Regions from separate parts of the Vibrio sp. RC2502 genome, predicted to be linked through region 1. Evidence: predicted binding sites of a transcription regulator. Region 1 holds the regulator's gene; each other region holds the start of a gene.
What was found. The regulator PurR, encoded in region 1, represses purine synthesis genes. The targets are predictions, from matches to a motif close to TNANGNAAACGTTTNCNTNA.

Region 1 (5,212 bases):
AAGACGTATTCTATTCATAACTAGTAACATTTCTAGTCATAGATACATTAAAAAGCAAGATTTAGCGTTTTTATTGATTCAAAACAAGCTTGCCCATCACCGTTAACAAGTGCACACAATTCAACATAATCAACAATAATTATAGTTACTGCTATTCATCTTATTTGATTACACTTAGGGGATATCCCTAATTGACTTTATGATGCAATACTCGAAGCATCCTTCAGGAGCCAAAAATGCAAGAAGTGAAAGCTTTTAATGAAAAGCGTGCTGAAATTTACTGGTGGTTTTCGAGCTTATTCGCTAAAGAACTCAGCGAAAAAGAACTAGAAACCTACCACAGTGTTGAAATTCGCAGTTTTTTAGCGGGCTTAGGTGAGAACGAATCACTCAAGCCAGCCGTTGATAGCCTAGTTGATGCCCTAAACAGACTCCAAGACCGCAATGATGCTCAACTAGAACTTGCAGCAGATTTTTGCGAGCTGTTCTTAAAAACAGATAAGTATGGGGCACTACCGTACGCTTCTATGTACATTGGTGAATCAGGTTTGCTTAATGACAAACCTGCAGAAGAGATGGAAAAACTGATGGCAGATTTTGGGGTTCAGGTAGACGAAAACCTCAAAGAACCAGCAGACCATCTCGCTGTCGAATTGGACTTTTTGGGCAACATGATCATTCGCTCAAATGAGTTAGAGCAAGAAAAACATATGGAAGAGGCTTTCGTTAAACAAAACGATTTCATCCAAAATCAACTCATGTCTTGGTTGCCAAAATTTGCTGAAAAATGTAAGCAATTTGATGATTTTGGCTTCTACTTAAGCGTTGCGCAACTATTAATTGCATTTTGTAAACTGGACAGCGCTTACCTTCTTGGTGAATAATCACCGCCTATTTTTAGGGAGCCTGCCTGTCGGGCTCCCTATTTTATTCGCTTGCTTTTAATCTGGCTCAAAGACGTTCGTTCATTTAGCAGTCAAAATGTGACTTCAAATACACAAAACTCTTGCTGAAAATATTGCCAGCCAGCCCACATAGGGCTAAAATGTGAACGCAAACGATTAAATATGATTTATATGTAAACCGCTGAAATATAGCGGTTTTTGTTTTTTATTAATAGGTTGATAACCACTTCCTCATATTTAGTAGGAAGCCGAGTACCTTCAACCAAGTTGCTACAAATCTTTTTATACCGATTTCGGTACAACCGCTGCCTACTAGAATAGACACTACTGTTGTTGTGGTGTTTAGTTTGCGCAAAAAACTAAGCGTATGGTTGTATTCACTACGGTATTAAGTAGCTCGATACAGGACATCATTTATGGCCACTATAAAAGACGTTGCTCGCTTAGCCGGCGTTTCTACCACGACAGTTTCGCACGTTATTAATAAGACACGTTTTGTTGCAGAAGCAACCCAAGAAAAAGTAATGAAAGCGGTTGATGAGCTTAACTACGCACCAAGCGCAGTTGCTCGTAGTTTAAAATGCAACTCAACTCGTACTATTGGTATGTTGGTAACACAATCAACTAACCTGTTCTTCTCTGAAGTGATCGACGGTGTAGAAAGCTACTGCTACCGTCAAGGTTACACGTTGATCTTGTGTAATACTGGCGGCATCTACGAGAAACAGCGCGACTACATCCGCATGCTTGCTGAGAAACGTGTAGATGGCATTTTGGTGATGTGTTCAGATCTAACCGAAGAACTAAAAGAGATGTTAGATCGTCACTCAGATATCCCGAAAGTTGTGATGGATTGGGGCCCAGAGAGTTCTCGTGCGGACAAGATCATCGATAACTCTGAAGAAGGTGGCTACCTAGCAACTAAATATCTTATCGATAACGGCCACACTGACATCGCCTGCCTTAGTGGTCACTTTGAGAAACTTGCTTGCCAAGAGCGTATCGCTGGTTTTCGTCGTGCCATGGCTGAAGCAAAACTGCCAATCAATGAAGATTGGATTCTTGAAGGTAACTTTGAATGTGATACTGCGGTACTGGTTGCAGACAAGATCACCGCGATGGAAAAACGCCCTACTGCAGTATTCTGTTTTAACGACACCATGGCACTTGGCTTAATGAGCCGTCTGCAACAAAACGGCATCAAGGTTCCAGATGACGTTTCTGTTATCGGTTACGACAACATTGAACTTGCAGAGTACTTCTCACCACCGCTAACAACGATTCACCAACCTAAACGTCGTGTGGGTAAAAATGCGTTTGAGATCCTACTTGAACGCATTAAAGATAAAGAACACGAAAAACGTGTGTTCGAGATGCAACCAGAGATTGTTATCCGCAATACCGTTAAGAAACTTAATTAAATGAACACAAGCGCCCTTAGGGGCGCTTTTTTTTATTAAAAAAATAACACTTCCCGCACACTTTGCCTCATTCTTAAAAACAATAACTTCCATAAGTTACTGTTTTCTTTACATGTGAATTATTAATTCCCGCTTCTTTTCAAACATTAAATACAATTCTCAATTATGAGTACCCATGCACAAAATGGCATTATTTATTGAATCAAGATCACGTTTTAAAATCTAAAGTGTGATGTTAATTCAATATACGAAGTATCCTCATCTGGTCACGCACAGGGCAAACCATCCGAAAGGGTGGGACGCAAAGCCTCCGGCCTGAACCATAGTAGTATATGGAAGGTAGCGGGGTTACCGATGGCAAGTGTGCAACCAATGTCTTTACCCTTTAATGACATTGCCTTTGCGCACGTTTGCTACTCTCTCGGACCTGACTTTTGGTGGCGTAATATTAATTACACCGAGATAACAAAACATGGATAAACCGATACTCAAAGACTCTATGAAGCTATTTGAGGCACTTGGTACTATCAAGTCGCGCTCAATGTTTGGTGGCTTCGGACTTTTCGCTGATGAAACGATGTTTGCACTAGTGGTAAACAACCAGCTTCATATACGAGCAGACCAACAAACTTCATCTGACTTCGAGACACAGGGTCTAAAGCCTTACGTTTATAAAAAACGTGGCTTCCCAGTCGTTACTAAGTACTACGCTATTTCCAGCGAACTATGGGAATCTAGCGATCGCTTAATTGAAGTAGCGAAAAAATCCTTAGAAAACGCCAAACTTGAGAAAGAACAACAAGCGAGCACTAAGCCTAATCGCTTGAAAGATCTGCCGAACCTGAGATTGGCTACAGAAAGAATGCTTAAGAAAGCGGGTATTGATTCTGTTGCTCAACTTGAAGAAGAAGGCGCACTAAGTGCTTATAAAGCGATCAGAGACACGCACTCCACCACAGTTAGCCTTGAGCTACTTTGGGCCTTAGAAGGTGCTATTAACGGCACACACTGGAGTGTAGTCCCCCAGTCTCGTCGTGAAGAATTAATGAATGGCCTTTCGTAACAGAAGTCTGCTCTAATCTATCGACTAAAACCGCAGTGCGAACTGCGGTTTTTTTATGAAATTTTTTTAGCTCCCCTCGTGTCTACTCCTTTGTAAATCCCAAAACACCCGTATCTTCAGCGCCACGACTTAGTTTCGATAACGAGATTGTTAAAACAATATTCAGTATGAATACTTTAAGCGGTAGCCTAGATATAGAAACGGAGCACACATGAATAAAAAACTTATCTTTGGACTGATACTTGTTGCCACCATTCTTTTGTTAGGCGCTAATTTTGGTCAATATCTAACGCTTGAAAACGCAAAAGCGCAGCAAGAAGCACTCAATTCATTCATCGAAGCCAACATCGTCTATGCCGCCACGCTGTATTTTTTAGCGTATGTTGCGATTACCGCATTTTCTATTCCCGGAGCAGCAGTGGTTACTTTGCTAGGCGCAGCGTTGTTTGGGTTTTGGTTTAGCTTACTTTTGGTTTCTTTTGCCAGTACGATCGGTGCGACCTTAGCTTTCTTGAGTAGCCGATATTTGCTTAGGGATTGGGTTCAATCGAGATTTGGGGAAAAGCTTGTTGCGATTAACCAAGGAGTAAAAAAGGATGGCGCGTTTTATCTGTTTTCTTTGCGCTTAATTCCAGTGTTCCCATTTTTCCTCATCAACCTACTGATGGGATTAACACCTATGAGCATTGCGCGCTTTTATTTAACCAGTCAAATAGGCATGCTCCCTGGTACTGCCGTTTACCTTAACGCTGGTACTCAGTTAGCAACCATTGATAGCCTTTCTGGTATCGTATCCCCGACGGTATTAGCATCTTTTGCTTTGCTGGGGCTGTTTCCAATACTCGTAAAATGGGTTATGAATAAGGTCAGACCAACCCCTACTCAGCCAAATGGCAGTATTTGATGAAAATCTTTATCGCGAAAAATCCAGCAGAAGCGCACATCGTATGTGAACTATTAAAAACTGAAGATATATGCTGTGAGGTGCGTGGCGAAGGACTTTTTGGTCTGAAAGGTGAGCTTCCTTTTGGCGATGATACTGATCCTTATGTTTGGCTATTAGATCCAGAACAACAATTGAAAGCTCACGCAATTATTGAAGCATTTAGGCAGCAGTCACAAAGAAACATATATGAAGACTGGCAATGTCCTCATTGTCTTGAACACAACGAAGGACAGTTTGGTGCGTGTTGGCAATGTGGATATCAAATTGGGGAGCCATGATCGTTCCCCTATTCTCGCATTTCAGGTGTCTATATTGATGGCTAGACGACGATACTTTGTTGCTTTATAAATTCGATAGAGTGTTGGTTAAAATCTTCAGGACGCTCTACATTGCAGACATGACCGCAGTTTGGAATTTCACGCAAGATACTGAGCTTATGCGCTGCAACCATCTCTTTCACCGGTTGGATGAACATATAGTCTCTATCACCCATCAAATACAATGTCGGTATAGGTAACTCTCTGTCTTTGAAGTACTTCATCAATGGGTTTACATCCGCGGCAAGAATAAACCAGCGTTTAAACTCTTTTTGGCACAGCTTCTTTGCTTCTCGAATAAACAAATGCCTTGATTCACGCTGACTTCGTTGCGGCATCACAATGTAGGCAAACAGCTTATACAACCACATATAAGGCAAGATATGTTTACAGAAGTTACCCAACTTAACCAAAATCTGCGAACGCGTATTCAAGCGTGTCACCGCACCGCCTAAAACCATCGAACGAACTCTTTCAGAAGACAACTCCGCTAAATTTCGAACAATGATCGTACCCAACGACATGCCAACAAAGTGCGCCGACTGGATTTTGAGGTGATC
Region 2 (5,212 bases), 610 kb from region 1:
ATAAAAAATGGCCTTAATTATACCTGACTTTACGATCAATGCCTCGTTTTTAAAGGCGTTTTTAGTTTCACCAGAGCAAACAATCACCAATCACTTGATCTGAAACTTCCTACATTTCGAGCTGAGCATTTCTTTTCCCATTCTTTTAGCTAACCAAAAACCTTACCTTAAAGAAGAAGTGAATACTTATTTACCTTAAAATTGGTATATACCAACAGTAAAATTATGTTGTAATTTACTTACCAATTGCATGTATTGGGGAAGAAATGGGGGAATGTTAGGCGATAAGTTGCCTAATATTAGTGATCGCTAAGATTAAAAAAGTGGAATAAAAGTGACCAGCTTCATAGTTATGTGCTTAACAACGCAGTGATTTCAGCCGATTAATAAAGGTATTTGAAAGGAGAAGGATAAAAAAAATCGACCTGAGGCGGTCGATTAAGGCAAACAAAGGAACGAAATAAAGAAAACTTAAAGAGGTTTAACCCACCATAGCCATTGGAGCCATGACAAATAAATGATTCGCACAAACCATTCTGTCGTGCATAACTTTTATTGGTTGTCCAAACTGCAGCGTTTTATGGCCATCAAGAATGAACTCTTCTTGACCGACATACGCGCATAAGCTTGAAGCTTCGCCAGGTTCTAAAACGATGAAAACGCCTTCAGAATAGCGGTTAGATAGAAATACCATGTCCCCTTCTTCTGGTTCGTGCCCTGTTGATTGAGCATCGAAGAACCAACTCTTAGGCTGGACTGGTTTATGGAAGCGTTTCGCAGCTACACAGTAAAGTGTTAGCTCGGCCTGACGGTACTCATTGATATCGAGACAACGAATGCGTTCATTAAACGTTTGAAACGCACTAGCATCGTCGACTGTAAATTCGTTTTTTGAGAAGGCACAGTTGACCAACAGCTTACGGGATAGATTGGTTTGGAAAATCATTTCCTCCCCCAGATCCAGCATTAAGCAAGCTTTGTGCTCGTCAAAATACCAATTCCATTTGTCGCTGGGTTTAAGCATTATTCCGTTCTCTCTTGACTAGTGAATCAATGGTAAAGAGGTAAGACGCTTAATTACCTACTCATGATTTTCTAAATTTTACAAACGAACGGACAAAAAAAAAGAGGAAACGAGTTCCTCTTTTTTCTGAAATAAGCGTTGAATTCTCAGCGATTTATTTGATGAGTGCTACAGATTTTTAACAATATCGCGTACTAGGCCAGGACCATGGTAGATAAAGCCAGTGTAAACTTGTACGAGTTGAGCGCCTGCCATCATTTTCTCTTTTGCAGCAACATAAGAGTCAATGCCGCCAACACCGATGATAGGAAGTTTGTCACCCAATGCTTCGTGCAATTTGCGAACAACTTCTGTTGAACGAGATTGCACCGGACGACCGCTTAAACCACCCGCTTCATTTGCGTGTTTCATACCTTCAACTACTGTTCGATCCAGTGTAGTGTTTGTTGCAATAACACCATCGATATTGTTTTTCAGTAGTGATTCACAAATCTGAGTGATTTCTTCATCGCTCAAATCAGGGGCAATCTTAAGTGCTAGTGGAACGTACTTGCCGTGTTTTTCTGCAAGCTCTGATTGTTTCGCTTTAAGCTCTGATAGTAACTCGTCGAGTGCTTCACCGTATTGTAGAGAGCGAAGCCCCGGAGTGTTTGGAGAAGAAATGTTTACAGCGATGTAACCAGCATATTCGTACACTTTCTCCATACAAATCAAATAGTCCTCTGCCCCGTTCTCGATTGGTGTATCTTTGTTTTTACCAATGTTGATACCAAGAACACAGTTGAACTTTGCTTTTTTCACATTCTCAACCAGATGATCCACACCTAAGTTGTTAAAGCCCATTCGGTTGATGATGCCTTCGGCTTCAACCAAGCGGAACAAACGCGGTTTGTCATTACCTGGCTGAGGACGAGGAGTCACTGTGCCAACTTCAACAAAGCCAAATCCCATCGCATCGAATGCTTCAATACATTCCCCGTTTTTATCCAAACCAGCAGCAAGACCCACTGGGTTACGGAATGTTAACCCCATGCATTCTACTGGACGGTTAGGTAATTGCTGACGATAGAAAAGATCGAGTGGTGTGCCGTTAAAGCGTTGGAAGTTCTTGATTGCAAGATCATGTGCCTTTTCGGCATCAAGTTGGAAAAAGCCAGTTCTGGCTAGACGGTAAAGCATTGTGCCTCCGAAAGAAAAAAGCCCCGTGTAAACGGGTCAATATTATTTACTGTTTTTTATTGTAATTCAATGAAAATGAACGAATTAAGTAAAATTGCATATTGAGTTAGAAGTTTTTTCATAAAAACAAAGAATTAGCGATTTTTTGCCGCATTGAAATATCCAGTATCTAATGGAAAAGCAATCGATTTCAACAGAAGTTAAGTTTTAAAATCCAGTTACAATGTCACGGAATTGGTGATTGCGGATACAAAAAAGCCTCGCATTTACGAGGCTTTTTCTAATAAGTTAACTCACCTACTCGTTTGAAGAGCAATTCAAATTAAGCAGTACCAGTTCACGAAGAGCTACCGAGAATTTGGCAAATTCATGTACAGAACCGACTTTGAACTCATTAAGGATGCTTTCCCAACGATGAAGTGATTGTTCGTTTGCTTCCATCCACTCTTCAAGCGCTTGCATTACATCAAGATCTTCGCTTGCACACGCACAGTTGAGAACTTGCGCTGTCAACTGACGTTGTTGCCAATCTAGGTCTTCACGGAATGCCGCGCGAGCTAGAGCTTGCCAGTTGTTGTCGACAGCTTGGCTATTGATTTGTTTCAAGAACCAGTGCAACGACAAGCGATCGCCAAGGTTGAAGTATAGCTTCGATGCTTGTTCAACCGTTTTGCCTGTTTCACCTGCAACCGATGAAATATCCAGTGCCGATTGAAGGCTCGATAGACGTGCTACTTGATGGGCAAGTTTTTCTTCTACCCCACGCTCCATCCATGTTTGAGCCAACTCATTGTGCTCTTCCACTTCAGATTCAACCAGCATGCTATCAAGAGTTTCAGCAATAACATTCACATCTTGTTTGTAGATTGCAATCAACTCACCAACGGTAGATTTACCGCTGCGATTACGCAGTAACCAACGAGCAATACGACGTAGTGCGCGACGTACGTAGAACATGATCTCGTACTGTGCATCTGCCGTTGCAACGTTGTCTAACGCGCGAGTTTGCTTAAGAATTTCAGCAAGATCAAATATTTCACGAGCTGCACTGTAAGCATTTGCAATATCAACAACACTTGCGCCCGTCTCTTCTTGAAGACGAGTGACGAAGTTACAGCCCATTTCGTTAACCATTTGGTTTGCTAGCGCCGTCGCGATAATTTCTGCACGTAGCGGATGGTTAACCATTTGATCTTTATAGTTACGGCGTAACTCACTTGGGAAGTACTCAACCAGTTGTTTAGCATGGAATTCATCATTTGCAATGTCATCCGTCACGAGCTGCTGTTTCAAAACCATTTTGCCGTAAGCGACAAGTACCGATAGCTCAGGACGAGTAAGACCTAGGCCCTGCTTTTCGCGTTCCAGCAACGTTTCATCATCAGGAATGTACTCAAGTGCACGGTCCAAGTACCCTGCTTTTTCCATTGTATGGATGAAACGAATCTGTTCTTTAACGATGCCAACGCCTTGTTGCTCTGTCACTGAAATGGACTCAGATTGACGGTATGCGTCATCCAGAACGATTTCACCGACCTCTTCTTCCATAGATTCAAGAATTTGGTTGCGTTGTTTAACGGTAAGATCGCCATTTGAAACCAGTCCGTTCAAGAAGATCTTAATGTTTACTTCGTTATCCGAGCAGTCTACACCGCCAACATTGTCAACAAAGTCGGTGTTAACTCGACCACCGTTTAGCGCATACTCGATACGACCAAGTTGAGTCATACCTAAGTTACCACCTTCACCAACCACTTTTGCGCGCAGCTCACGACCATCAATACGAAGCAGGTCATTTGCTCGGTCACCAACGTCTGTATGCGTTTCAGTCGAAGCTTTAACGTAAGTACCGATACCACCGTTCCAAAGTAGATCCACTTTCATTTTTAGGATCATCTTAATCAGATCGTTTGGTGCTACGGATGCCTTCTTGGTGCCCAACATTTTTTGGATTTCAGGCGTTAGTTGGATCGATTTGGCGCGACGTGAGAACACGCCACCACCTTGCGAGATCAACTCGGCGTTGTAATCTTCCCAACTTGATCTTGGTAAATTAAACAAGCGGTTACGCTCTTCCCAGCTGGTGGCTGAATCTGGGTTCGGATCAATAAAGATGTGCATGTGGTTAAACGCAGCTTGCAAACGAATGTGCTTAGATAGCAGCATACCGTTACCAAACACATCACCAGCCATATCGCCTACGCCGATTGCGGTAAAGTCAGTCGTTTGACAGTTGATGCCCATTTCACGGAAATGACGTTTAACTGATTCCCAACCACCTTTTGCAGTGATACCCATTGCTTTGTGGTCGTAACCGTTTGAACCACCTGACGCAAACGCATCGCCAAGCCAGAAGTTGTATTCTGCTGAGACTGAGTTCGCCAAATCAGAGAATGTCGCCGTGCCTTTGTCGGCAGCAACCACTAGATATGGGTCATCTTCATCGTGACGAATTACGTTTTGTGGTGGAATCACCTCGCCTTCAATGATGTTGTCAGAAACATCAAGCAATGCGCGAATGAACTGTTTATAGCAGCGTTGACCTTCTGCAAAGATTTCATCACGAGTGGTCAGAGACGGCTGACGCTTACAAACGAAACCACCTTTCGCCCCAACTGGAACAATAACGGTGTTCTTAACTTGCTGAGCTTTTACAAGACCAAGAATTTCTGTACGGAAATCTTCTTGACGATCTGACCAACGTAAGCCACCACGTGCAACTTTACCGCCACGAAGGTGAACACCCTCAATGTCTGGTGCGTAGACGAAGATCTCAAAAGCAGGAACTGGCTGAGGAATCTCTGGGATTTCGCTTGGTTTCATCTTCAAAGATAGCCAAGGCTTCGACTGCTTGTTTTCGTCCAACTGGTAGTAGTTAGTACGCAGCGTTGCCATGATCATATCCATGTAACGACGAATAATACGATCATCATCTAAGCTTTCTACGCGATCCAGTTGTTCAGTCAGCTTCTTAATCAGATCACTTTGGCCTTTTTCACTGCCTTTATG
Region 3 (5,212 bases), 170 kb from region 1:
TTTATCTATAGCAAATTCAATTAGTTATTTGTGTGGTTAATTATTGTTCGCTTGAACTTTTCACACTGTTAACATCCTCAACTTGCGCCATTTTGAGTCCGCTATACAATCCGGTGCCTTCCATATCCCCCTTCTGTCGGATTCATTTTATGAACTCAATTATTGGTATCGTAGCCATACTATTCGTAGCATGGCTACTTTCTACAAATAGAAAAAATATAAAGCTGAGAACAGTGGCGTTTGCGTTTGCTTTACAGGTGCTGTTTGCATTGTTGGTTTTATATGTACCAGCAGGACGAGATGCGCTGAATTCAGTAAGCAGCGTAGTGTCGAATTTGATCAACTACGGTCAAGAAGGCATCGCGTTTTTATTCGGTAATTTGGCGACAGGGGGCTTCACCTTTGCGATCAATGTACTGGGTATCATCGTTTTCTTCTCCTCTCTTATCTCCGGTCTTTATCACATTGGTGTGATGCCAAAAGTTATCAACTTCATTGGTGGTGGTATTCAAAAGCTTCTTGGCATTGGTCGTGCTGAGTCTTTGTCTGCAACGGCAAACATTTTTGTCGGCACTATCGAAGCGCCACTTATGGTGAAACCCTACCTAAAACACATGACTGATTCGCAGTTCTTTGCGGTAATGACAGGTGGTTTGGCGTCAGTAGCTGGTGGTACGTTGGTAGGTTATGCCTCGTTGGGTGTCGATCTTAACTACCTTATCGCTGCTGCCTTTATGTCTGCGCCCGCAGGCTTGTTGATGGCGAAAATTCTCATGCCAGAAGATGTGAACAAAGCACCAGATATCGACATTAGCCAAGTGGAAATTCCACGCGCAACTAACGTGGTTGAAGCGTTAGCCGATGGCGCAATGGCGGGTGTTCGTATCGCTGTGTCTGTAGGTGGTACGTTGTTAGCGTTCATCAGCGTAATCGCGTTGCTGAACGGCATGCTAGGTTGGGTTGGAGACCTTATTGGTACGCCACTAAGCTTTGAGCTTATCTTAGGCTACGTATTTGCACCTGTCGCATGGTTGTTAGGTGTGCCATGGGAAGAGGCGATTACGGCGGGCTCGCTTATCGGTAACAAGATCGTGGTGAACGAGTTTGTTGCTTTCATCCAACTAGCAGAAGTGAAATCTCAGCTAAGTGCTCACTCTCAAGCTATCGTAACTTTCGCACTGTGTGGTTTTGCAAACATCTCTAGTATGGCAATGTTGATCGGCGGATTGGGTTCTTTGGTACCAGAGAAGCGTGCATTTGTTTCTAAGCATGGTTTCCGCGCGATTATTGCCGGCGTTATGGCGAACTTGATGAGTGCTTCTATTGCGGGTGTGATTTTAAGTCTGTAATTGAAATAGATATCTAAAATTAGCAAAAAGGCTCCTTGCGGAGCCTTTTTCGTATCTCAATATTGATGTTATTGTTCAGTATGGAACTGCTCGCAAGCCAACATCGTGTTCTCAATCAAGCTTGCTACGGTCATTGGGCCAACACCACCAGGAACCGGAGTAATGAAGCTCGCGCTTTCGCGGGCTTTGTCGTATTCCACATCGCCCACTAGCTTGCCTGAATCAAGACGGTTAATGCCTACATCGACAACCACTGCGCCTTTTTTAATCCACTCGCCAGGGATGAAGTTTGGCTTACCTACCGCGACCACAACAACGTCAGCTTGACGTACGTGGCTTTCTAGATCTTTGGTAAAGCGGTGGCATGTCGTTGTTGTACAACCAGCAAGCAGCAGCTCAAGTGTCATTGGACGACCAACAATGTTTGATGCGCCAACCACAACCGCATGTTTACCACGAAGCTCGATGTTGTAACGGTCGAGTAGGGTAATGATGCCTTTAGGCGTACAAGAGCGAAGCTTAGGAATACGTTGCGCAAGACGACCAACGTTGTAAGGGTGGAAGCCATCCACGTCTTTTTCTGGATGAATACGCTCTAGAACGTGTGTGGTATCAATACCAGCAGGAAGTGGCAACTGAACTAAAATGCCGTCAATTTCGTTGTCGTTGTTCAACTCATCAATAAGAGCAAGCAGCTCCTCTTCAGATGTTGAAGCCGGAAGGTCAAACGACTTGGATACAAAGCCAACTTCTTCACATGCGCGGCGTTTGCTGCCCACGTAAACTTGAGATGCTGGGTCTTCACCAACCAGAACAACTGCTAGGCCAGGAGCGCGTAAACCTGCTGCGACGCGAGCTTTAACACGTGCTGCAACTTCAGATCGAACAGTTTGGGAAATGAGAGTTCCGTCTATATTTTGAGCAGTCATGACTTTCCTTATAAATTAAGAAGGCAAATTATCTGCGGCGCATTGTCGCAGAAATTCTAATTAACATCCATACGCAAACGTTTGCCTTGTGGTGTTTTTGAACATTAAGCGTTTTAATGGACTTTTTTTAGGCATTCAGATCAGAATGTTATGAAAACCCGTTGATTTACCCGTTTGAACTCGTATAATCCTGTCCCTGTAGCGCGCCCTTAGCTCAGCTGGATAGAGCACGTCCCTTCTAAGGATGTGGTCATTGGTTCGAATCCAATAGGGCGTGCCATTTATTCTAAAAAGCCCCGATAACTCTTTGAGTTTCCGGGGCTTTGTCGTTTTAGAACATTCGATATTAATCGCTACGTCACCTACAACTTTTGACTGAGATTATAGCTATTGCAATCTCTAGCAATTAACATGAGCTCATATTAGTTGCTTTCCTGTTTATCTTTATGCCTGCCACGTCTAGATTTTATGAACAACACGCAGATTGTTTAGCGGAGCAATACACTTCGCTCAAGTTTGAGGATGTCCACGCGAGCTGGAGAGCTTTCTGGCCTCAAGCCAGAGATCGCGTCTTAGATGTTGGGGCTGGCTCTGGTCGAGACGCTAAATGGATGGCTGAACATGGATGTGAAGTTATTGCGATTGAACCTGCTCAAGCGCTTCTGAGATTTGGTAAGTCTTACTGTGATGATTCAGTTACTTGGCTTGAAGATGGGTTACCTAAGCTTGAGAAAGTCATTAATCTTGGCTTTCGCTTCGATTTAATTCTTGTTAGTGCGGTATGGATGCATCTTGCGCCTACGCACCGTGAACGCGCATTTCGCAAACTTGCGAATTTGCTAGCGCCCAATGGTCGATTGGTGATTAGCCTTCGTCACGGTGACTTTTCTGACGGTCGTAAAGCTTATCCGGTATCGGTTGAAGAGCTTGAAAAGTTTGCAAAGAATAGCGCGTTAATGGTGAGAAACGTATCTCTCGATGATGACCAGTTACAGCGAACAGGTGTATCTTGGCAAACTGTAGTTATGTCTTTGCCTGATGATGGTTCTGGTGATCTGAATAAGGTTCGTCACATTATCGTCAATGATTCCAAATCGGCTACCTATAAACTCGCACTACTGCGTACTTTACTACGAATTGCAGATGCTCATTCTGGTGCAGTGGTTGATCGTAGTGACGGTAAAGTTGCCATCCCATTAGGATTAGTCGGCTTATATTGGATTCGTCAATTTAAGCGTTTAATCGATAAAGAGAACATCCAGCAGAACTCGAACTCGTCTAAAGGACTAGGATTTATCAAGCCAGAAGGTTGGGGTAGACTTTCCCATTTAAGTCCTGATGATCTTGCTATAGGCGCGACATTTTTTGGTGAAGATGCAGTGGCGCTGGATAAAGCAATAAAAGACAGCTTAAAAACCATAAAAGATGGCCCCGTCACCTTTACCTATCAAGGTGATAAATCAAACCCTTACTTTGAAATGATTCGTTCAGCTAAGAAGCCAAAAAGTTCAATTGTTGTGGATAGCGAGTTCCTCAAAAGTTATGGGCTGTTTGTGTTGGATGAAAGCCTTTGGGATTGTTTTCGATTGTATAACTCTTGGATTGAGCCGCTGGTGGTCAACCAGTGGATTATGGAAATGCAACGATTTCGGTCTAATCAAGAGCGGAGTATTCCACTGCAAACGTATCACGATTGTTTGGTCTGGATTGATAAAGACCATGATACGCGAGCCGTTCGAAAGCGAATTGTTCAGTTGAAACTCAGTCACTCCGACATTGTCAGCGTATGGAGTGGAAGCAAATTACGAAATGAGTATCACGTTGATCACTGTTTGCCTTTTGCTTATTGGCCTAACAATGATAAGTGGAACTTGCTACCAACTTCTAAGGCTGAAAACCTGAACAAACGTGATCGTATTCCTGCTAGCTATCGATTAAACGCATCCAAGCCGCGAATTTTGGATTGGTGGCAGCTAGCTTGGGGAGAGACGGATAGTTTGAGTCGGACATTTTTTACCGAGGCTTCATTGTCGCTACCTAATGTGCCAGCATCTTGCCAAGATTTTGAGCATGTCTTTGAAGCGATGGGATTACAAATTCGTGGTGTTAAAAGTCGCCTGTGTATCGCGGAATGGTAATATCTCGTTTGCTATTACCTCGTGATAAATGAAGTTTGATTGGTAACTAACAAAAAAGCGCTGGTTAACCAGCGCTTTTGCATTTACTAAGGGCATTACATCTTTTTAAAGATGATGGAGGTGTTGATGCCGCCAAAGGCGAAGTTGTTACTCATCAAATATTTCACGTCCAGCTCTCGGCCTTGTCCGGTGATGTAGTCTAAATCGCCACATTGCTCGTCGAGGTTTTCTAGGTTGAGCGTTGGGTTGAACCAACCCGTGTGCATCATTTCTAAACCTAGCCACGCTTCAATCGCGCCACAGGCGCCTAGTGTGTGGCCAAAGTAGCTCTTGAGTGAACTGATTGGCACTTTGCCCAGAGCATTCGCTGTTGCGTTGCTTTCTGCAATATCACCGCGGTCGGTGGCAGTGCCGTGAGCAGATACATAGTCGATCTTCTCAGCAGTAATCCCCGCGTTTTGCAAAGCCATTTCCATACAGATTTGCATGGTTTCCATCTGTGGTTGAGTGACGTGTGCGGCATCACAGTTGCTGGCAAAACCGATGATTTCTGCATAGATTTTCGCGCCACGAGCGACGGCGTGTTCGTACTCTTCCAGAACCAGCGTTCCCGCACCTTCACCAATCACCAAACCATCGCGATCGGAGTCATAAGGTCTTGGTGTGCTTTTCGGGTCTTCATTCTTCAGACTGGTGGCAAAAAGGGTATCGAAGACAGCGGATTCCGTTGGGCACAATTCTTCAGCGCCACCAGCAACCATGACCGTTTGGTAGCCGTGTTTGATCGCTTCGTAGG

Region 2: a site for PurR is predicted at 2,380-2,399, ahead of pyrD (quinone-dependent dihydroorotate dehydrogenase). Genes of this name have one in related genera too.
Region 3: a site for PurR is predicted at 2,348-2,367, ahead of folD (bifunctional methylenetetrahydrofolate dehydrogenase/methenyltetrahydrofolate cyclohydrolase FolD). Genes of this name have one in related genera too.

The regions. Positions count from the first base shown of each region.
Region 1 covers NZ_CM141453.1:2,220,747-2,225,958, forward strand. Annotated here, with positions in the region: gene torD (molecular chaperone TorD) at 237-884, shown strand; gene purR (HTH-type transcriptional repressor PurR) at 1,322-2,326, shown strand; cyclic di-GMP riboswitch class I at 2,593-2,682, shown strand; gene ACYJZR_RS10390 (TfoX/Sxy family DNA transformation protein) at 2,799-3,389, shown strand; gene ACYJZR_RS10395 (TVP38/TMEM64 family protein) at 3,601-4,293, shown strand; gene ACYJZR_RS10400 (putative signal transducing protein) at 4,293-4,613, shown strand; gene ACYJZR_RS10405 (alpha/beta fold hydrolase) at 4,655-5,212, opposite strand, start outside.
Region 2 covers NZ_CM141453.1:1,612,943-1,618,154, forward strand. Annotated here, with positions in the region: gene ACYJZR_RS07760 (cell division protein ZapC) at 482-1,024, opposite strand; gene pyrD (quinone-dependent dihydroorotate dehydrogenase) at 1,193-2,203, opposite strand; gene ACYJZR_RS07770 (NAD-glutamate dehydrogenase) at 2,501-5,212, opposite strand, start outside.
Region 3 covers NZ_CM141453.1:2,386,710-2,391,921, reverse strand. Annotated here, with positions in the region: gene ACYJZR_RS11140 (NupC/NupG family nucleoside CNT transporter) at 150-1,349, shown strand; gene folD (bifunctional methylenetetrahydrofolate dehydrogenase/methenyltetrahydrofolate cyclohydrolase FolD) at 1,418-2,278, opposite strand; tRNA gene ACYJZR_RS11130 (tRNA-Arg) at 2,482-2,558, shown strand; gene ACYJZR_RS11125 (methyltransferase domain-containing protein) at 2,725-4,416, shown strand; gene ACYJZR_RS11120 (beta-ketoacyl-ACP synthase) at 4,512-5,212, opposite strand, start outside.